DNA from 3 places in the Pseudarthrobacter sp. H2 genome. Region 3 is predicted to be linked to each of the others. Evidence: riboswitches for the same ligand, from Rfam matches in the RefSeq annotation. Region 3 holds a riboswitch; each other region holds the start of a gene.
What was found. A riboswitch is a leader RNA that binds a small molecule or an ion and turns the genes downstream of it on or off. The one in region 3 is predicted to bind cyclic di-AMP.
Positions count from the first base shown of each region.

Region 1: it holds a riboswitch for cyclic di-AMP, as region 3 does, so the genes downstream of both, ACQCSZ_RS17530 (hypothetical protein) here and ACQCSZ_RS15805 (NlpC/P60 family protein) in region 3, are expected to answer to the same signal.
Region 2: it holds a riboswitch for cyclic di-AMP, as region 3 does, so the genes downstream of both, ACQCSZ_RS07480 (hypothetical protein) here and ACQCSZ_RS15805 (NlpC/P60 family protein) in region 3, are expected to answer to the same signal.

Region 1 is NZ_CP189594.1:3,779,898-3,786,937, reverse strand. Features, by position in the region: gene ACQCSZ_RS17540 (IS30 family transposase) at 16-1,221, opposite strand; gene ACQCSZ_RS17535 (hypothetical protein) at 1,958-2,428, opposite strand; gene ACQCSZ_RS17530 (hypothetical protein) at 2,603-3,424, opposite strand; cyclic di-AMP (ydaO/yuaA leader) riboswitch at 3,423-3,580, opposite strand; gene ACQCSZ_RS17525 (HAMP domain-containing sensor histidine kinase) at 3,726-5,333, opposite strand; gene ACQCSZ_RS17520 (response regulator transcription factor) at 5,337-6,077, opposite strand; gene ACQCSZ_RS17515 (hypothetical protein) at 6,321-7,040, shown strand, end outside.
Region 2 is NZ_CP189594.1:1,571,042-1,578,081, reverse strand. Features, by position in the region: gene ACQCSZ_RS07495 (DedA family protein) at 1-51, shown strand, start outside; gene ACQCSZ_RS07490 (response regulator transcription factor) at 53-742, shown strand; gene ACQCSZ_RS07485 (sensor histidine kinase) at 735-1,778, shown strand; gene ACQCSZ_RS07480 (hypothetical protein) at 1,921-2,649, opposite strand; cyclic di-AMP (ydaO/yuaA leader) riboswitch at 2,654-2,820, opposite strand; gene ACQCSZ_RS07475 (hypothetical protein) at 3,022-3,276, shown strand; gene ACQCSZ_RS07470 (hypothetical protein) at 3,325-3,762, shown strand; gene ACQCSZ_RS07465 (cation:proton antiporter) at 3,759-4,916, shown strand; gene ACQCSZ_RS07460 (DNA alkylation repair protein) at 4,940-5,611, opposite strand; gene ACQCSZ_RS07455 (family 16 glycosylhydrolase) at 5,941-7,040, shown strand, end outside.
Region 3 is NZ_CP189594.1:3,382,849-3,389,888, forward strand. Features, by position in the region: gene fdhD (formate dehydrogenase accessory sulfurtransferase FdhD) at 1-760, opposite strand, end outside; gene ACQCSZ_RS15785 (molybdopterin-binding protein) at 857-2,380, opposite strand; gene ACQCSZ_RS15790 (DUF6457 domain-containing protein) at 2,377-2,664, opposite strand; gene mobA (molybdenum cofactor guanylyltransferase) at 2,648-3,346, opposite strand; gene ACQCSZ_RS15800 (HNH endonuclease) at 3,439-3,939, opposite strand; gene ACQCSZ_RS15805 (NlpC/P60 family protein) at 4,200-4,946, opposite strand; cyclic di-AMP (ydaO/yuaA leader) riboswitch at 5,255-5,414, opposite strand; gene ACQCSZ_RS15810 (M23 family metallopeptidase) at 5,564-6,370, opposite strand; cyclic di-AMP (ydaO/yuaA leader) riboswitch at 6,375-6,586, opposite strand; gene ACQCSZ_RS15815 (metal-dependent transcriptional regulator) at 6,734-7,040, opposite strand, start outside.

The DNA.
Region 1 (7,040 bases), 400 kb from region 3:
CAACACCTGTGGTGGTTAGGTGGTTACCAGTAGATCACGAAGGCGCTCGGCGGGGGTATCCCAGTCGAGCGTTTTGCGTGGGCGGGCGTTGAGTTCCTGGGCGACGTGTTCGAGGTCTTCGGGCCCGTAGGCGTTCAGGTCGGTTCCCTTGGGGAAGTACTGGCGCAGCAGCCCGTTGGTGTTCTCGTTGGACCCGCGCTGCCAGGGGCTTCCCGGATCGCAGAAGTAGACATCCATGTCCGTGGCGATGCCAAAGGCCTTGTGCAGGGCCATCTCCGCGCCCTGGTCCCAAGTGAGCGAGCCGCGCAGGTGTGCAGGCAGGTCGCTCATGGTCTCGATGAGCCCGTCACGCACGGATTCGGCGTTGTGGTCGGTGGGCAGGTGCACCAGCATCACGTACCGTGTGGTGCGTTCCACGAGAGTCGCGATCGCCGACTGGTTGTAGGCGCCGGTGATCAAATCCCCCTCCCAGTGGCCCGGGACCGCACGGTCTTCGACCTCGGGCGGGCGTTCGGAAATATTGATCATCGGGTCCCGGAAGCGGCTGGTGCGTTCCTCCGGGTTCTTGTGGGCCTTGCGGCGGGTGCGCCCGGTGCGCAGGGCGTCCTTGACCTCGCGCTTGAGCCCGCCACGGGCCTGGAGATAGAGGGCCTGGTAGATCGTTTCGTGGCTCACGCGCATCTGCTCGTCATCGGGGAAATCCTTGATCAGCAAGTGGGAGATCTGTTCGGGCGAGCACCGGGTGAGCAGCTTGCCCTTCACGAAATCCCGCAGCCGCCGGTTGCCGCTCAGCTTACTGGTTTTGGGCCGCGACCGGCGCGCCACGGCGGCCCGCTGGGCGCCGTAGGGCTGGTAGCCGAGCACCGGGTGGCTGTTGCGGGAAACCTCGCGGCTGATCGAGGACGGGGAGCGCCCCAGGGCCGCTGCCACGGCCCTGATGGAGGAGCCCTGGGACTTCATGTCCCGGATCCTCTCGCGGTCCCGCAGCGACAGGTACCGGGGATCGATCACCTTCTCCAGTGCCGTTTGGGGAATCGAAACATTCGTTGTTCCGCCGGTGGCCTCGGGAGGCGCAATCGCAGTAGTCACCTCCCGTTTATAGTCGACGGCAGCGGGCTCAGGGTAAACAAGTTTCCCCTTGGCCTGGACTATGCCGTTATCCCACATGAAGGCCGTTTTACGGTCAACACCGACGGCCGCTGTTGCTTCACGCCGGCCCACCCCGGCTGCGCGCAGGCGGAAGAACTCCTCGCGTTTTCCCACCGTCACGCGGACACTGCGGATGCCGGCGGCCTTGGCCCAGTTATGACACGTATCTTTGCTCAGGCCGAGCTGCCTGGCCGCTTCGGTGACGCTGCCGACACTATCCAGGACAGTGAAGAATTCGGCTTTCTGGGCCTGCGAGTATTTCCGGTTGGGCCCCTTGATCTTCCTTGCCCGTTTAGGCAATGCTCCGGTCTCGTGGACCCAGGCGTAGCAGGCGGCGGTGCTCAGCCCCAGCTCTGAAGCCGCAGCCGAGACGTTCCCGAGGCGGTCCAGGAGCGTGAAGAACTCGTCCTTCTGAGCCTGCGTATACTCCCGGCGGGGTTCCGAACCCTTCACACCCGACTTGAGGTGGATCCCTGCTTGCCGGACCCACTTGCGGCACGTTGCCGCCTTGAATCCGAGCTCTCTGGCCGCCGCGGCGGCACACTCCAGCCGCTCCAGCACAGCGAAGAATTCATCCTTCTCGGCCTGCGAGTACCGCCTGTAGGTGTTCTTCTGTGACGGCGTGGGCGGAGGACCCGATTTTCCCTTTAAAGAAGATTCTTGATTTGAAGACGGCAAGGTCGTTGCAACTCCCGAAAATCTGGGGTGTTGCAACGACCGCTAGAACTGAAGAACGCGGGGATTCCGCACGTCATGCCAGACGTAACTTCGGCTTAAAGGAAGTGCACCGCCGCCGCGGTCTACTTCGTCAGGGCGCGAGCAGCGGGCAGATGTTGGTTGCAGTGCCCGATCCGGAGAATCTTCTCAACTCCGTGAAATCCAGGTTGAGGGCATAGTTGACGTTGCCGGTCGTCAGGTAAAGGCCGTCAGGGGAGGGGAGGAGGAGCAGGTTCCTTCCCGTGGAAGTGACTTCGATCCTGTCGCTCAGGAATTCATAGCGGCTGACGCCGGTGATGACGTAATTGAGAGTCTTGCCGTTGGCCGTCAGTGTTATCTTCAGGCCCGGTGACGTGCTGATGACTATGCCGTTGGGCTTCGTGATGTTCTTGACCTTACCGGTGAGCTGTATGTCGACGGGAAAGCCGCAATTGGTCAAGGTCCCCGAAGCCGGAACAGGTGGCGTCGGCGGGCCCTTCCCTTCCGGTGGCGCCGCAGCGGCCGGGCTGGCTCCTGCGAGGGCCGCAGCAACAAGAGCCGTCGAAATTACCCATTTTTTCATGTTGTGCTCCCTAGATTTTTTGTGCCCGGAGTGGGCGCGCCGCGTGGAAGACGATTGAAGGCGGCGGTGCCCCAGCTTCCCTCCAGGACCTTGCAAAAACCTTGGAAGCGAAAACCCGAGGCCCCGGATCACGGGGATCCGGGGCCTCGGGTTGAGCGGCTGGCTGTTGCCGGCTTAGTACCAGTTGTGGGCGTAGTGGAAGTTCAGCGCGCCGCAGGGGGAGCCGTAGCGGTCCTTGACGTAGTCCAGGCCCCAGTTGATCTGGGTCCGGTAGTTCGTCATATAGTCAGCGCCGGCGCTCGCCATCTTTTCGGCCGGCAGGGACTGGACCACACCGTAGGCGCCGCTGCTGGCGTTGGTGGCGGTGGTCTTCCAGTCGGACTCCTTGGTCCAGAGCTTCGTCAGGCACTGCATCTCGCCGGCGGCCCAGCCGTAGGCGGGGAGCTGGGCGGCGGCGTAGGCCTGCGCCCCGGCGGGGTCATCGACGGCAACAGGGGGTGCGGGAGCCGGGGCCACTGCGGGAGCCGGGGCCACTGCGGGAGCCGGAGCAGGAGCCGGAGCCGGGGCCGCCGCCGGTTCTGGTGCAGGGGCCGCCGCTGGAACCGGTGCCGGTGCCGGCGTTTCCGCGGGCTTCACTTCGGAGGACTGGGGAGCGATGCTGCCTCCGGCTGCGGTGGCAGGCTGCGCCGCGATCTGGGCCTTCTCGAAGTTGAGCTTCGGCAGCGGATTTGCGGCCGTGGGGGACGCCTCGGAGGCCAGAGTGCCGGCGTTCGGGGCGGCGGTGTCGGAGGCCTGGACGGCAGCGCTGACTCCGACCAGCACCACGCAGGCGGCCGCGGTGACGACGGCAGCGCGGCGGCCGGTGGAGCCGATTCCGGCGGCAAAACGGGACAGTGCTGAAGCGGGCCGGGCCGGTTCGGCGCGGTGGCGCGAGTGGGTGGAACGGGATTTGGGTAAGGCGCCCTCGGGGCGCGTTTGTACCTTGGATTCAGTCATAATCGCCTCTCAACGCCGGCGGAGTTAGCTGTCGGGTTCGGATGGGAAGTCCGGCCGCACGGAATTTCACGTGTCGGCTTCACCCCAAGGGCGCATGCGTGCAAAATGCCCGGGACCTGGGTTCCCCACCTCTGCCTGGTCCAGCGGAATCCGGGAAGCGGCAGAGTTTGGCGTCCGTCCGGATATGCGGCCCCAATGGCGGCCGCACCCTAAAAACGGTACAGGAGCCGGGAGCTTAAGTCACATTTTGATAACAGGAACCACGACGGCGGTGCGTCGGCTTGCGCCCGCCGCGCTTTCGTTAACCGCCTGGCGGGGCCGGCGGAAAGCGCACGGCGAACTCCGTGCGGCCCGGCCGGGAGGTGACCTCGACGGTACCTCCGTGGGCCTCCGCGATCGACTGCACGATGGACAGCCCCAGCCCGCTGGTCCCCTCGGCGGTGGGCGAGACCGCGGTGGCAGGGGGCCCGCCGGCAGGCATCGCGGCCGTCTTCCCCGGCGCCCCGGCCGTGATGGCCGCCTCCGCCCTGGCGGGTGCCGCCGTCGTGACCGCCGGGTTCTTCCGCGCCGCGTCTGCCCGCGCGAAGCGGGCAAAGACCCGGCCGATGAACTCGGGCGCGATCCCGCTGCCGTTGTCCATCACCGTCAGCACGGCGCTGCCGTCCGCCGAACGCATCACGCCGGTGACCACCGTGGTCCCGGGCGTGGTGTGCTTGCGCGCATTCGAGAGCAGGTTGGCCAGCACCTGGTGGAGCTGGGTCGCATCGCCGCGCACCACCACCGGTTCTTCCGGGAGCTCCAGTTGCCAGACACGGTCCGGGGCCATGACCTTCTCGTCGCTGACGCTCTCGATCGCCAGCTGCGTGAGGTCGACGTCGCTGAGCTTCAGCGGCTGGCCCTCGTCCAGCCGCGCCAGCAGCAGCAGATCCTCCACCAGGGTGGTCATCCGCACGGACTGGCTCTGCACCCGCGCGAGGGATCTTTCCCCGTCCGGCGTGAAATGCTCGGTCATCCGCATCAGCTCGGTGTAGCCGCGGATGGCGGTCAGCGGGGTGCGCAGCTCGTGCGAGGCGTCGGCCACGAACTGGCGCACCTTCATCTCGCTGACCTGCCGCGCCTCGAGCGCGTTGGAGACGTTCTCCAGCATCTGGTTCAGCGCGTAGCCCACGCTGCCCACTTCCGTTCCGGGATGGGCGGCCGACGCCGGGACCCGCACCGCGAGTGCCACCTCGCCGGCGTCGAGCGGGAGGCGGGACACCTTGGTGGCCACCTCGGACAGCTGCTCAAGCGGTTTCATGGTCCGCCGGATCAGCGCGGTCCCGGCGAGGCCGATCAGCACGAGGCCGCCGGCGGAGACCACCACCATGGTCCAGACCAGTGAGGTCAGGGTGTTCTGCTTGTCGGCCAGCGGCAGCCCGGTGACGATCACGTCACCGTAGGGTGCCTGCACGGCGGTCAGCCGGTAGGCGCCGGCGGAGAGAGTGCGGTCCACGGGGATGCCGTTGGGCGTCAGGGCGAGGAGGGCATGGCCGTCGTCGGGGGACAGGCCCTTCCGGGTGGCGTCCTCGGCAAGGAAACCGGCGCTGCTGACCGCGCCGCCCAGGATCCGGGCGTTGAGGGTGCCGATGCCCTGGCCCCGCGCCTCGAGGGGATCCGGCCGGCCGACCCCGGTGTTTCCCGGGGCCGGACGGCCGAATTCCCGCGCGCGGCCGGAGGCCTGGTCAAGCTGGGTGTCGAGCTGACGGGTGAGGAAGAGGTCCATGGAGGCATAGCTGAACAGTCCGACAGCGCCGCAGATGGCCACGAGCAGGGCCATCGCAACGAGGACCAGACGGGTGCGCAGATGCCAGGTGGAGGGGTTGCGCCAGTCTCGGCCCGGGGGGCGGCTGGCGCCGGAGAGGGTGGGCACCGGCTACTCTGCCGGCTTCAGGACATACCCGGCCCCGCGCACCGTATGGATCATGGGCGTGTGGTTGGCGTCGACCTTCTTGCGCAGGTAGGAGATGTACAGCTCGACGATGTTGGCCTGTCCGCCGAAGTCATAGTCCCAGACCCGGTCCAGGATCTGGGCCTTGCTGATGACGCGCTTGGGGTTCTCCATGAGGTAGCGCAGCAGTTCGAACTGCGTGGCCGTGAGGTGCAGTTCCGCGCCGGCCCGCGTGACTTCCCGGGTGTCGACGTTGAGGACGAGGTCCCCGACGACGAGTTCCGCGGTGTCCATGGCGGCGACACCGGAGCGCTGCACCAGCCGGTGCAGGCGCAGCAGTACTTCCTCCATGCTGAACGGCTTGGTGACGTAGTCATCCCCGCCGGCGGCCAGGCCGGTGATCTTGTCCTGCACGGCGTCCTTGGCGGTCAGGAACAGGGCGGGCACCTCCGGCGCGAAGGCGCGGATCCTGCCCAGCAGCTCCACGCCGTCGAACCCGGGAAGCATGACGTCGAGCACCAGCACGTCCGGGCGGAACTCCTTGGCAAGCTTGACCGCCTCGGGACCGTCGGCGGCGACGGCCACGGACCAGCCTGCCATCCGCAGGCCCATGCTCATGAGCTCGGACAGGCTGGGCTCGTCGTCCACGACCAGCGCGCGGATGGGCGAGCCGTCCGGATGCGTGAGCTGGGGAAGGTTGTTGGTCATGGAGTGTGAAGTGGCCATGGGACAACTCTCTGTTCTGGGCGTTAGGTGCGGCTTTGCGGATCCTGTGCGGCGCCTGTGAATCCCAGCGTAGCGAGCTGGGTGCATCCGCGGGCATCTGCTGAGCCGGCAGCCGGTGCACCGGCGGCCTTTCGCGGCGGCCGGCAGGTCACAGCCACGGCTGGTGAGCCGCACAGCGCAGGCACAGGATTGCCCAGCACCCTGATGGGGACCTCGATTCCGTCCCCATTGAAGGAGAACGCCATGAGCGGACAGCAGCCCGGGCCCGTGCCGGAAACCACCCCGGACGGCGCCGCGGCGCCCGGGTGGGGTGCGCCCGGTTCGGGTGCCCCCGGTTCGGGTGCCCCCGGTTGGGGCGCACCGCCGCAGGATTTGGCCGGGCCGGCCCAGGGCCGGGGCGCGGCGGGGGTACCTCGACGGGGAAGTCCGACCGCGAAACCCTGGACCCTCAAGCGCGGCCTCGTCGTCGCCGGTGCCGCCGTGGTGCTCGCGGCCGGTGCCGGATTCGGGGTCTACGCCCTGACGTCCAATTCGGCGGCGGCCGATGGAACGGCAGCCGCCGGAACGGCACCCGTCGGCCCCGGCGGCCAGGGCTTCGCCCCGGGCGGCACCGGCGGGCAGGGCTTCGCCCCGGGCGGCACCGGCGGCCAGGGCGGCGCCGGTAACTTCGCGCCCGGCGGCGTAGGCGGGGGGCTTACCGCTGCCGTGCACGCCGAGTACGTCGTCCTGCAGGGCGGCGCCTACGTCGCCAAGGCCGAACAGCTCGGCACCGTGACCGAGATCAGCCAGGGTTCCGTCACCGTGAAGAGCAGCGACGGCTTCACGCGCAGCTACCCGCTGGGCGCCGATGTGGTCGTGGGCAGGCAGCAACAAAGGCGTCAGCAAGGCGGAGGCAGTACCGGCAGCCAGCTGGGCGTGGCGGACATCGTCGCCGGGGCGTCGGTGCGGATCGTGGCCGTCAAG
Region 2 (7,040 bases), 1.8 Mb from region 3:
GACACGGCGGACGGCATGCCGGCGGAGGGCCTGGCACGGAAGAATAGCTGACATGACTACCGCTGACGGCCGGCCGGCCCTGCTCCTGGTGGAGGACGACGCCGTCCTGGGGCCGCTCATCGCCGAGCTGCTGGAGCCGGACTACCGGATCCGGCTTGCCGCCAACGGCCAGGACGGACTGCACCTGGCGCTGACCCAGGCCTGGGACGTCATGGTGATCGACCGCGGCTTGCCCGTGATGGACGGTGTCACCCTGATCAAGGCGTTGCGGGCTAAGGGGATTTCCACGCCCATCCTGGTTCTGACGGCGCACGGGGATACCTCTGAGAAGGTCACGGGCCTGGACGCGGGCGCCAATGACTACGTGACCAAGCCGTTCGACGCCGGCGAGCTGGCGGCGCGCCTGCGCGCCCTGACGCGCACCTTCGCCCCGGCTTCGACCCCGGCCTCGACGCCGGTGAGCATCGGCGACTGGGAACTCGATCCGGCGTCGCGCTCGGTGCGCTCCGTTTACGGGCGGCTGGTGTCCCTCACCGCGAAGGAGGGCGAACTGCTCGGGGCCCTGGCCGCGGAACCCGGCCGGGTTTTTACCCGGGAGGAACTGCTCGGCCGGCATTTCCACCCCACCGACCAGCCTGGCGTGATCGACACCTACGTCCACCACCTCCGCCGGAAGATCTCCAGGACCGTGGTGCGCACGGTCCACGGCGTCGGCTACCAGATCGGCGACGCCCTTGAATAGGCGGACGCGGCCGGCTGGCGAAGCGGACCAGGAAACCCTGCGCAGGGCCTCGCTCAAGGTCGCCTTGCGGATCAGCGCGGCCTGCGCCGTGTTGGTCCTCTGCCTCCTCGCCGCCGCGACCATCTATCTGGTGAACAAGCTGGCGCACCCGGATCTGCCTGGCGCAGCGGCGGGGCCGGCCTATACCTATCTCGACTCCAAAGACCTGGTCGAGGCCATGGTCATCGCCGGAGTGGCAGGCGTCGCGCTCGCCGGCATCGTGGGGTGGTTCAGTGCGCGCAGCGCCATCCGGCCGCTGGGCGAAGCGCTGGCCCTGCAGCGGCGGTTCGTCCAGGATGCCAGCCATGAGCTGCGCACGCCCCTGGCCATCCTGGACGCGCGCATCCAGCTCGCCCAGCGCGACGCGGCGCCGGACTCCAAACCAGGCCAGGCCCTGGGCAGGATCCGGGAGGATGCGGCAACACTCACGGGGATCGTCAACGAACTGCTCCTGGCGGCGACCGGCTCGACACCGGATCCCCCAAAGGAACCGGTGGACCTGGCCGACGTCGCCGCGTCCGTCACCGAAAGCCTCCAGGAGCTCGCGGCGCGGCAGGACATCCGGCTTGCCGTTACCGCGGGGTCTTCCGGGGGCCTGGCCGCGGGGTCCTCCGCAGGGCCGCCCGACGGCGGCCGGGCGCTGGCCCGGATCGAACGGAGCTCCGTGCGGCGGGCGGTGCTCGCCTTGGCGGACAACGCCCTGGCCCACACCCCGCCCGGCGGGCGGGTCACCATCAGCACGGCGGTGGAAAAGAATCACGCCGTGATCACCGTGGCGGACACGGGATCCGGGATCACGGGTGTGGACCAGGCCCGGGTCTTTGACCGGTTCGTCAGGACCCCCGGCGCGGATGGATCCGGGGGCCAAAGAAGCTTCGGCATCGGCCTGGCCCTGGTCCGCGAGATCGCCACCGCCGCCGGCGGCACCGTCGAGGTAACCCGGACCGGCCCGGAGGGAACCACGATGAAGCTTGCGCTTCCGCTGGCTGCGGGCTGAGTCATGGGCCGTGGTGGGCTAATGCCCGGCCCACGCGACGGGCCGCGCCCCAGCCCGCAATCAGCCGCCCCCAAGGCAGCTGATCACCGGGCTTCATCCACAGGGCTCAGGCGCGTTGGCTCAGGAGCTTTGCCTCGGTCGCTTAGGCGCGGACGAAGGTCACACCGCCGGTGGCGGTCAGCCAGGACAGCGGGTGGACCACGGTGGCGTTGACGTAGTTCATGCCGCCGCTGATGACCTGGCCGTTGCCGGCGTAGATGCCCACGTGGCCGCTCTGGACCACCATGTCACCGGGGGCGGGCGTTGCCACAACGGTGCCCTGGCTCAGGAACTGCTGGGGGCCGAGGTCACCGACCGGCTTGCCGGCGGCGCCGAGCGCCTTCTCCACCATGGCGGTGCAGTCCTGCGTGATGCCCAGCTGGCCGTAGGCCGCGGCGAGCATGGCCGCGCCTCGTCCGGCGGCGGCAGGAGCAGCTGCCGGAGCAGCGGCGGGGGCCGGTGCTGCCTGGACGTTCACCGCGGCCTTGGGAGCTGCGGGGGCCTGGGCCACGACGGCGGCAGGAGCAGCGGCTGCCACGGGCTTGGGCTGTTCGATGACCGGAGCCGGCGTGGAGGCCACAGCCGGACGCTCGAAGCTGATCTGCACGCCGGCATCGGCGGTAAGGGGCGCGCCGAGCTGGCCCTTGACGTCAACGGACGACGCCGGCACCGGGTTGCGTTCCGCGGGCACCTCTGCGGCGTTGGCGGCCATGGCGCCGCTGAGGACGAGACCGGAGGCGGCGGCGATGACGGCGGCCTGGCGGCCGATGATGCCGGCGTTGCGCTTGGTGCGGGTGGTGAAGCGGTTGGAATTGGTCGTGCTTGAAGACATGAATGTAGCCTCTCCCAATGCCTGCGAGGTGAGCTGTCGGATTCGGATGGGAGGCACCCGGCCGCACTCGGGCCCGCAGTTGCGGGCCGTGCGGCTTCACCCCAAGACCTGCGTAACAGCAGATCAAAAGTGGTTTCCCCGTCTCTGCCGGACGTTTGGTACGAGATGCCCCGGGCCGCGGCAGAGTTAGGCAATCGGCTGGGGAGTGCCCGTATCGGAGACAACAGGCACTTATCCACCGTACGGGGAAGACGGCCCATTGTCACATTCAGGTAACGGCCGGGCGGTTCTGGCCGGCCGTTCCCTCTCGGGATGGTAGGGCCCCAGGCATATGATGATGCCATCAGCCTGTCCCCGAAGCGGAGGCCCGACATGACCAGCCCCTGTGTCGCCATCTGTCAGCTGAGCAGTCAGCCGCAGGAGGACTTTGACGTCAATACCGAGCTGTTGATCCTGGAGGGAAAGGAAGTCCGCGTAGGGACGTGGGACGCCGAACCCCGGGACGGCGGCTTTGACGTCCACGTCCTCAACGACCGGGTGGACGCCCTGGGGTTCATGGTGGTCACGGACTGGGAGTTCCTCGACGGCAGGGCCTACGCAGTGGTGGAACGCCGGCCCGGCGGGTAAAGCCTGCGGTCGAGCGCTTGTTGGACGGGACGGGATTAGGCTCATTCCATGGCCAAAGACTCCAGGAAAAGTGATGACGCGGCATCAGTTATCTGGCTCCCGGAGCCCGAGGAGCATGACTACCCGGCCGCGGAGAGATACCTTGCGCTGCTGACCGACGCCATCAATGCAGCCCTAATCGTGCAGTCCATGCGCAACGCCCCGGTGACGCACCAGCTCGCGAAAGACATTCTGCGCGCCTCCGGGCTGCCGCTCCTTACGCCGCAAAACGCCCACGTCGCCGCGGATCTGGCCAAGATCGCCACCGGAAAAAAGCTGTCCCCGGTGCTGCTGGTCCGGGGAAACATGAACGCCGGCGTCGCAGCGCAGATCGCGGACGGGTACCACCGGGTCTGCGCGTCCTATCTGACGGACGAGAACACGCCCATCCCCGTCAAACTGGCCGATCCGGGGACCCAGGTTCCGGCCAGGCCGGGCGCGCGGTGACGTTCCTGTCCCTGGCGCTGATCGCCGCCGTCGCCCTCGCCGGCCCCCTGCTCGCCCTGCCGGTGCGCTGGCGGCTGCCGGTGGTCCTGGGCGAGCTGCTGGCAGGCATCGTGATCGGGCGGACGGGGCTTTCCCTGGTCGATTCGGAAGATCCCACGTTCAGCCTTCTGGCGAACATGGGTTTTGCCCTGATGATGTTCGTGGCAGGATCCCATGTGCCGCTCAGGGATCCGCAGATCCGCTCCGCTCTCGGTAAGGGCTTCGGCCAGGCCATCGCTGCGGCGATCGCGGCTGCCGTCATCGGAACCGGGATGGGCTTGGCTTTCGGCACAGGGCACGCTCCCCTGTACGTGGTATTGCTGGCGTCCTCGTCCGCTGCCTTGGTCCTCCCGATTGTTGATTCCCTGCGTCTGGGCGGGCCGTCCGTGGTGGCCATGACAGCACAGGTGGCCATCGCCGACATCGCCTGCATCGTGGCGCTGCCGCTGGCCGTGGATCCGCCGAACGCCGGCCGCGCCGCGCTGGGAGCACTCGCGGTGGCGGCGTGCGCCGCTGTGCTCTTTTTCGTCCTGCGCTCGGCGGAGCGCAGCGGCACCCGCCAGCGCGTGCACCAGCTCTCGGAAGACCGCAAGTTTGCCCTGGAGCTCAGGGTCCAGCTGTCCCTGCTCTTCGCGCTGGCGGGGGTGGCCACCTTCGGACACGTGTCAGTGATGCTGGCAGGCTTTTCCTTTGGCCTGGTGGTGGCCGCGGTCGGCGAACCCAGACGGCTGGCCCGCCAGCTTTTCGCCGTCAGCGACGGTTTCCTGGGGCCGGTCTTCTTGGTCTGGCTCGGCGCCTCCCTGAACCTCCGCGACCTCGCCGGCCACCCGGACATGATCGCGTTGGGCCTGTCCCTGGGGATTGGCACGGTCCTGCTCCACGCCGGCTTGAGGGCGCTGGGGCTCCCCCTGCCGCTGGGAGTTCTCTCGGCTGCGCAACTGGGCGTACCGGTCGCGGCGGCAAGCATCGGCACCCAACTGCACGTACTGCTGCCCGGAGAGGACGCCGCCCTGCTCCTGGGAGCCCTCGTCACGATAGCCGCGACCGCCATGGCAGGATCCCGTGCGGCGAAGTCATTCGCCCAGCCGGTGCCCGCCGGTCACGGTAAACACTGAACTCTTGCGTCACTCTCCCCGCGTCACACGTCCGCGGACGGGAACTGGAGCTCCGGTCTTTTCGTCGCCAGATCCTGGAGCACCCGGGAGATCGCCTCCCGGACCACCGCGCCGTCGCGCCCTTGCTCCGGCGGCTCCGCGAGGACAGCCCGGGCACGGCGGACGAAGCCGTCCCAGTCCCCCGCCCCCGCCCCGAACGCCAGGAGCGGGGACAGCAGGGCGGCACGGCGCAGCCAGGCGTCGGGCTCCCGCACCCACCGGTCCAGCACGCCGTCCGCCCGCACCCTGCCCAGCGTGTCGAGGCCTTCGATCAAGGGCCCCACCACCTCGACGGCGAGCGGGTCGACGAGCGCCCGCAGCCGGGCCTGCCGGACGAACCCCTCGATCCGGGTCAGATCGGAGTTGGTGAGCAGCCCGAGGCTGGACTGCAGCAGGACGACTGCCGCCAGGCGACGCTCGAATACCGGCACCGACCACAGCTCCGAGCTGAGCGCCGTAACGTCGTCGTGCGACAGACCCCGGTAGCGGCGCAGGACATCGCGGACCGTTCCCCGCACGGCTCCGACCGAGGCGCCGTAGAACCGCAGCCCGCTTCCCTGCAGCTCGCTTCCCAGGCGGGCCTGCGCCGCTTCGGCCCGGTACCAGTCGCCCTCGCGCTGGAGGGAGGAATCGATGAAATCGCCGGCGTCGCTCACCCGACCATTCTTTCCCCTCCGGGCAGCCTGCCGAAGTCGGCACGGCGGTTTCGGGACCCACGAAGGTCCGGCCCGCCACGACGTCGTGTGCTTGCGGGCAAAGGTCACGATCAGGTAACGTGGGCGGCTGGCCGCAAGGCTGGGCCCGAATGCAGGGCCCCGGAGGCCAGAGTATCGGGCCCCGCTGCGCCAACCGGCGCCTGCTCGCTCCGTCCCCAGTGACGGGGGCGAAAGAAGCTTCACGCACTCGTCGGCACCTCAGTTGTGCCTGTCGGCCGCGTGTGTCCTACGCCCGAAGAGGTCTTTTGTTTAAGAAAATAGCCATCGTAATGACCATGGGCGCTCTGTCACTGACTGGATGCAGCGCCGCCTCCACGACCCCCGGGGCCGCAGCTCCCCCGGCGTCCGGCCGCACCTCAGCGCCTTCCGATTCGGCATCTTCAGCCGAAACTGTCCCGGCGCCGGACGCCCCCACCCCGGGCTCCGATAAGGCCGCCGCTTCAACCGGCGCCGCACCCAGGGAGGCAACGCAGACACCGGCAACGGACGCCCCAGTTGAGGGCGCGACGCCGGGCGACGCCGTGTCAGGCGCGACGCCGGGCAACCCAGCCGCCGCCACGGCGGTTGCCCCCGCCGCCCCCGCCGCCGCAGCACCGGTGCCGGCAGCCCCTGCCGCACCGGTCGCCGCCGCAGCGGCAGCCCCTGCCGCACCGGTCGCCGCCGCACCGGCAGCCCCTGCTGCACCGGTCGCCGCCGCAGCGGCAGCCGCGACTGCGGGTGACGGCACGCAGGCAGCCACCACCTTCGGCTGGGGTCCGGTCCTGGCCGGCGACGAGTTCTCGAACACCGGCGCACCCGACGCCACGAAATGGAGCGTCTTCAAGGGCGCCGGGCATGCAGGCAAGGGTGTCCGCAGCCCCGCCGCCTGGTCCGTTGCCAACGGCTCAGCCACGGTCAAGGGCGACACCGCTGGTACCACCGGCGGCATGTCGGCAAAGTTCGCGCAGCAGAAGTACGGCCGCTGGGAAACGCGCATGAAAACCAGCGCACGGGACCCGAAATACCACCCCGTCGTGATCCTCTGGCCCAATAACAATGCGTCTGCGAACTGTGCCGAGATCGACTACGCCGAGGGCAGCCAAGACACCACCATGATGAAGTTCTTCCTGCACTACTCCTGCGGTGGCGGATCGAACTTCCAGACCACGGCGGCAAATCCCGTGGACAGCACTCAGTGGCACAACTACGCCGTGGAGTGGACCCCGGCCGGCATCACCGGCTTCGTGGACGGCAAGAAGACCTTCACCGACACGAACCCGGCGCATCAGCCTTCTGTCGGCATGCACCAGACACTGCAGCTGGACTGGTTCCCTGATGGCTCGGCCACCAAGGCCTCGCAGATGCAGGTCGACTGGGTCCGCGTCTACAA
Region 3 (7,040 bases):
CGGCCAGGCTGGAGGGCGCGCTGACCGCGGCAAGCACCGGGATCCCGGCCAGCGAGGCTTTCTGGACCAGCTCAAACGACGCCCGTCCCGACACCTGCAGCACTGTGCCGGCCAGCGGAAGGAGACCCTCGCGCAAGGCCCAGCCGACCACCTTGTCGACGGCGTTGTGGCGCCCCACGTCTTCGCGCAGGCACAGCAGCTCGGCGGAGCCGTCGTCGGCGATCCGGAAGAGTCCGGCGGCGTGCACGCCGCCGGTGGCGTCGAAGACCGCCTGGGACTCCCGCAGCAGCCCCGGGAGGGCGGCCAGCGTCCGGACCGGGAGCACCAGCGGGTCCGAGGCGGGGCTGAAGTGCGAGGACTTGCGCACCGCCTCGATCGAATCGGTGCCGCAGATGCCGCAGGAGCTGGAGGTGTAGACGTTCCGGCCTGTCTCCGGGCGCACGACGTCGGGCCGCAGCTGGGCCTCCACGACGTTGAACGTCTGGACCCCGTCCTCGTCTTCGCCGGCGCAGAACCGCAGCGAGACAAGCTGCTCGGGACTCCAGATGACGCCCTCGGACACCAGGAACCCCGCCACGAGGTCGAAGTCGTGGCCCGGGGTGCGCATGGTGACGGAGAAGGAGAGCTGGCCCAGCCGGATTTCCAGGGGTTCCTCCACGGCGAGCACGTCCTCCCGGTGGCGGACCGGGAATTCGAGGGCCTGCGGTGAGCCGTCGAGGACAAATTTGTGCACCTTGCGGCGCTGTGTCACGCGGCCCATCGGGTACTCCTAACCAACATGTTGTGCGGATCTTCCGCTGAATCCATCATTGCAAGAGCGGGCCCGGCAATCCAGCGGCCGGCGGCAGTACCGGCGTCAGCCAAGAAGCGCGCTCCAGTCCACCGGCCCGCCGCCGGCGGGCGGTTTCCTGGCCGGCCTTTTCGCGGCCGTTTTGGCTTTCACTGCGGCGGAGCCCGGTTCCGGGATGGGGGCACCCCACGGGAGCGCGAAAGCCGGGACCGGCTCGCCGAGTTGAACGCCGTGCGGCGGGACCACCAGGACGCCGTCGGCGGCGGCGAGTCCGCGCATCATTCCCGGGCCGGCATGCTGCGCCGGCGACGCCATGCCATAGAGCAGCCGGTAGGGCACCAGCCGTGTCCGGCCGGGATCGGCGTCGATCATCGACCCGCAGGGTACTTCCGAAACAGGCGGCAGCGATCCGTGCCCCAGCGCCGCGAACAGGGGACCCCCGAGGGTGCACAGCGCCATCATGGCGGCCAGCGGGTTTCCCGGCAGGCCCAGGATGAAGCGGCCGTCCGGCAGCTCCGCCAGCACGGCGGGGTGGCCCGGGCGCATCGCGATGCCGTCGATCAGCAGCCGTCCGCCCAGTTCGGCGACGGCGTGCCTGAGATGGTCGGTGCCGGAGGCGCCCGTGCCGCCCGTGGTGATGACGACGTCGGCGGGCAGGCTCTCAGCAGCGGCCCCGACAAAACCGGCGGCCCCGTCAGCCCCGTCGGCACCGCCGGCGTCCGGGCCGGGTTCGGTGTCCTCCAGGGCGGCAAGCCATTCAGCGTAGCCGTCCCCGATCTTCACCTCTTCGGTGCAGATCCCGCCGAGCATGGCCACCACGCCGGCGAGCTGGGGACCGAAGGTGTCCCGCACCTCGCCTGGTCCAGGGAGGCCCGAGGAGACCACCTCGGAGCCGGTGAGCACGAGCCGGACCACGGCCTTGCCCAGCACCGGCAGGGTGTCGTAGCCGGCCAGGGCGGCAAGCGCCAGGTGGGCGGGGTTGAGCAGCGTGCCACCCTTGATGAGCAGCTCACCGGCGGCCGCCTCCTGCGCGGCCTTCCGGATGTGCTGGCCGTTGTGCGGCTCGCCCGGCCTGGCGGTACCACTGGTCTTCAGGACCGGCAGCCCGTCCTCATCGGCGGCCACGGTTCCGCTCTCGCTCCGCAGCACCGCCTTGGCGCCGGGCGGGATCAGCCCGCCCGTGACAATGGGAATTGCCTGGTGCGGCGCCAGCCGCTGGCCCGGTTCGGCCAGGATCCACGGCCCGCCGCCGTTGACGGCCCAGCCGTCCATGGCCGACGACGCGTAGTGCGGCATGTCCTGCAGCGCGGCCACGTCCGCCGCGAGTGTGCGGCCCAACGCCTGCCGGAGGACCACCGGGGCGGCGGGGATGGGGGCGGCACAGTCGAAGGCGAGCTGCCGGGCCTCATGCCAGGTGTGGGCGAGGTGCCGGTGCGGTGCCGGTGCTGCGGCCCCGCCCGTGCCGGGAGCAGCGGCGGGAGCAGCACCGGGAACAGCGGCGGGAACAGAGCCCGGCAGAGCGGCGGCGTCATCGGAGCCGTACTCATCCCCGGCAGCGGCTGCACCGCCGTGTGGGGGTCCTGGGGTCATGTCCCGGAGACTTCGGTGGCCGCGTAGCCCGAGGCGAGTGCCCGGGCCACCCCCACGGCGGCCTGCATGGCGACGGCGTCGGTGGCCTGCCCTGAACCGGAGGCCAGCCCCGCGGCAAAGCCCGCGATGAAGGTGGTCAGCGGGGCGGCGGGGCGCACCACGGAATGGGCTGCCACGCCGGCCAGGGCAAGGACCTCGTTGATGTCGATCTCGACGTCTTCCAGCTCCAGTGCCTGGAGCAGCGCACGGCACCAGTCTTCCAGCGTTTCATCCTGGCTTTTCACCGTTTGCCTCCAAAGTCGAGTTCAGCTGCGGAGCTCCGGGCCGGCCGCCCGGATCGTTGCCCTGGATCCGGCCGGTTACCCCCAGGGCGGAGGCGTCGTCCCAGGTGTCCACATCGTCTGTGGAACCGGAGGGGACACGAACTGCCCGCACCTCAAGACTAGCAAGAAGGGCGAATGCCGAGGCGTCTTTCAGCGCACCCCGGTGAGCCGCTTCCGCGGCGGAGCGGTGCAGCGCCGCCGTGCCATAGAAACCGATCAGGGGTTGTTTCCGTCCGTCGGCGGAGAGCGCCATGACGCCGTCTCGGCCGGATTGTCCGGCGTCGTCCACGGCTGCGGCGAGCGACCGCACCGCCGTGTCCACGCGCGGCATGTCGCACGCCAGGACGAGGGTCAGGGGTGCCGGGCCCGCGGCGCGGCGGGCGGCATAGTCCTGTTCCAGGGCGGAGAGCCCGGCGGCGATGGCTGCGGCCGGACCCGCGAACGGCGGGTCCTCCCGGCAGTTCAGCACGCCGGCCGGCAGCGTCCCCGGGTCCGGGCCGACGACGGCGATCGCCTGTGCGCCGCGGGCCGCCTGCAGCGCGAGATCGAGGAGGGTGGCGCCGTCGTACCGGAGTCCGGCTTTGGGCGCGCCGCCTAAACGGGAGGACCGCCCCCCGGCGAGAATAACCGCATCAAATTCCACCGGCCCAGCCTAGCCCGGCCACGGGCCGGACGGGTGCGCCCCTCCGGCTGTGCTCGTCCGGCTGCGCCGGTGCGCCCTTCCGGGGGCCGGTTTCAGGCCGCGGATTCCGGCAGCAGAAAGGGATCCCAGTCCGGCGCCGGCTTTTCGAGTTCCTTGATCTGCCACCTCGTGCCCTTCGGCGGCGCCGGGACAAAGCCCAGTTTCCAGCCCATTTCCGCCGGGGTGTGGTCCCCCTTGGCATTGTTGCAGCGCAGGCAGGCGGCCACGAGGTTTTCCCACGAGTCCGCCCCGCCCCGGGACTTCGGGTGGACATGGTCCACCGTGTGGGCGCCCTTCCCGCAATAGGCGCAGCGCTGCCCGTCCCGGCGGAGCACACCGCGCCGGCTGACCGCCGTTATCGTGTTGTAGCGGGGCCTGATGTAGCGGTGCAGGAGAATGACCGAGGGCCGGCCCAGTATGTCCTGGGGCCCGACGACGGGCTCCTCCCCTTCGGCCACCACACTGGCCTTTCCGGTCAACACAAGAACAAGCGCCCGGCGGAAGGTAACAACCGCCAGGGGTTCATATCCAGCATTCAGAACGAGCGTGCGCATGCACATACCTCTTCACGGCCGCACCCGCCAGGGGCACGAGGGCCGGCTGCCCTCTGCATGGTCGGGCTATGGATCGACACCACAAGAGTAAACACTCAGGTGCCGTATCACCGAATTTTTTCGGCCGCCCCGGTCCGTGATCCGGGAAATTCATTCCCCGGCAATGCAAAGAACCCCTGCCGCAGGGGCAGGGGTCCTCTTCAAATCTTGAGCTGATCCAGCCTGTTGAGGCCGGGTTGCAGCTGGGTTGAGCCTGCGGCCTAGCCGCCGACGCGGATGAAGACCGGGCCCGAGCCGACGTTGACGGTCTGCAGGGACGTGGTTCCACCGTTCCAGCCGCCGTGGACGGCCATGCCGTTGCCGACGTAAACAGCGATGTGGGCCATGCCCGCGCCACCGTTCTGGTAGTAGGCGAGGTCGCCCGGCTGTGCCTCGGCGGCGCTCACGGTACGGCCCAGGGACAGGTAACCTGCCGGCCAGCCGTGGAAGTTGACGCCAGCCGCAGCCAGGGCGTTCGTGACCAGCGCGGTGCAGTCCTGCGAAACGCCGATCTGTGCGTAGGCTGCAGCAGCGACGGTTGCGCCGCTGCCGATGCCGGCCGGTGCCAGCGCGGAGCCCGCGGCTGCGAGCTGGGTGCCACCGGTCGCAGCGGCGCCGGTCGAGTCCTGGACCTTGACCACGGGCTTGGCGGCCTCGACGACGGGAGCCGGCGAAGTGGACACGGCCGGCTTCTCGTAGGAGATCGCAATCGTGGAAGCAGCGGAAATCGTTGCCGGCGCAGCCGACTGGACGTCCAGGGCGGAAGCGGAGGTGGATTCGCGCTGAACGTTGGTCTCGGCAGCGTTGGCTGCGATACCGCTGGTCAGGACCAGACCGGATGCGGCAGCGATGACGGCCGCCTGGCGGCCCATGCCGCCGGCGTTGTCGCCGACAGCCTTGGCGATGACAGCAAGCGAGTTGGTCTTGGTGACCTCGGCGCGGTGCCGTGCGATTGCACGAGTAGTCATGAAGTTCTCTCTTTCGTGATCCTTGGATCGCGCCTTTTGGGCGCGAACAGAGGACGCTCCGGCATCTTGGGGGTACGCCGGATCGCCCCGAATGGGTTACTTAGCGAAGGGTGTACTGCGAAGACGCGCCAAAAGCGGGAACTGCATGCAGGTGCTTGGCCTGCGGGCCGGTCTCAGTAGAGATCGAGACGGCGGTGTGAGCTCCAATCCGGGCGCCGGCAAGGGCAGCACGGGACTTGGATTTCAGCGGGCTCGTACGAGCCGCGCCAGCGCGGTGGCGCGCAGCATTGTGGCGTGAAGTCACGAAAGTAGCCTCTCCCAATGCCTGCGAGGTGAGCTGTCGGATTCGGATGGGAGTCACCCGGCCACGCTGCTTCCTTCGGAAGCTTTGCGACTTAACCCCAAGGCCTTCTTGCGAAGACCAAAATTGGTTCCCCCGCCCCTGCCAGACGATGTCATGCGAACGGACCTTGAGCGGTGGCAGAGTTAGGCAATCCACTCAAGAGCGCCAACTCCGGAGGAGTTGGCGTACCTCATACGGTACAGGAGTCCGGATTCAATGTCACATTCAGATCACGGCGTGTCAGAGGAATTCGAGAGTAATCCATCGGCTTGGCCTAGAGCCAGCCCAGCGGGTCAACGACGTCGCCGTTGACCATCACTTCGAAGTGGAGGTGGCAGCCGGTGGAGGCGCCGGTGGTGCCGCTCATCGCAATGATGTCGTCTCGGGAGACCTTCTGGCCGACATGGACGGAGGACGAGGACAAGTGGTTGTAGGTGGTCTCCAGGCCGTTGCCGTGGTCGATCACGATGCGGTTTCCGCCGCCGTAAGGGTGCCAGCCCGAGAACGTCACGGTGCCGCTGGCCGCTGCGTGGACTGCCGTTCCGCACTGGGCCGCATAGTCCTGGCCCCGGTGGAACTCGCCGGCGCCGCCCGTGATCGGGCTGACGCGGTAGCCGAAGGGCGAGGCCGTGACCATCTGCTCCAGCGGGGCGCCGAGGGTGCCGGCCGACGCGGCGCGTGTGATGGTGCCGACGGACTGGGCACTCAGGAGCTGCTTGAGTTTTCCGTCCGGATCGCCCTTGGTGCTGACGGCCGTGCGGCTGAAATCGATCTTGGCGGCGGCGGCGGTCACGTCCGGCTGGGCTGCGGCGGGAGTTCCGGGGCCGGTGGCCATCACCGGGCCGGTGGCGGGGAGCGCGACCGTCAGGACCAGGCCCGTGGCGGCGAGGGCGATCCCTGCCTTCTGCCCCACACCGCTGGCGGCGGCGAAGTCCGTTACCTGGCGGAACGGACTTCGGCGGCCCCGGCGTTCATCACGCTGCGCGTCCCGCGGGCGGGCGGCCTGCAGGGCCGCTGCCGGACGCGGCTCCGGAGCGGGACCGGTCGCACGGCGACGGCCCCTGGTGGTCTGGGTGGTCAAGAACGGTTCCTCTCTGGATAGCCTGCGAAGTTAGCTGTCGGATTCGGGTCAGAGAGATCAAAGACCCGGCCCGCCAGGGCAAGCATCCAGGCACAGAGGCATCCCGGGGGTCCTCGGTGGAGTGTGCATGCTGCTGACGGACTTCACCCCGAGACTGTTGGAAAAACAGCCGGAAATGGTTCCCCCGCCCCTGCCAGCAGGTGACTCTGCGACTGATCCGCTGGCAGGGCTCGGCTTCGGATCAGGTAACGCTTTGGTATCGGTAGTGGCCTTAACTATAGGCGATTAAACCGACCGGTAATAACTCCGTGATCTTCGACATGCACAACTCACGGGACGTCCCATGTCCGGCAGCCCCGGAGGTCAGCCGACCGTCACAAACACATGGGCGGCCACCTCAGGCGGCAGCTCCAGGGCACCCTCGATGTCCGGCACGCGGACCGAAATATACTCTCCCACCCGTTCCAAGGAGACCCGGGCGCCCGGTCTGATTCCGCCTTCATCGAGCTGGACCAGCAGTTCAGGCTCCACCTGGATCGGCTCGGCCAGGCGGTTGACGGTGATCCGCGAGCCCGCGCCGTAGCCGGCCATGGCTTCCAGCAGGTTCACCACCCCGTCGGTGCGGGCCTTGGACGGCAGGCCGCCGAGCTCGGCAAGCCCGGGGATCGGA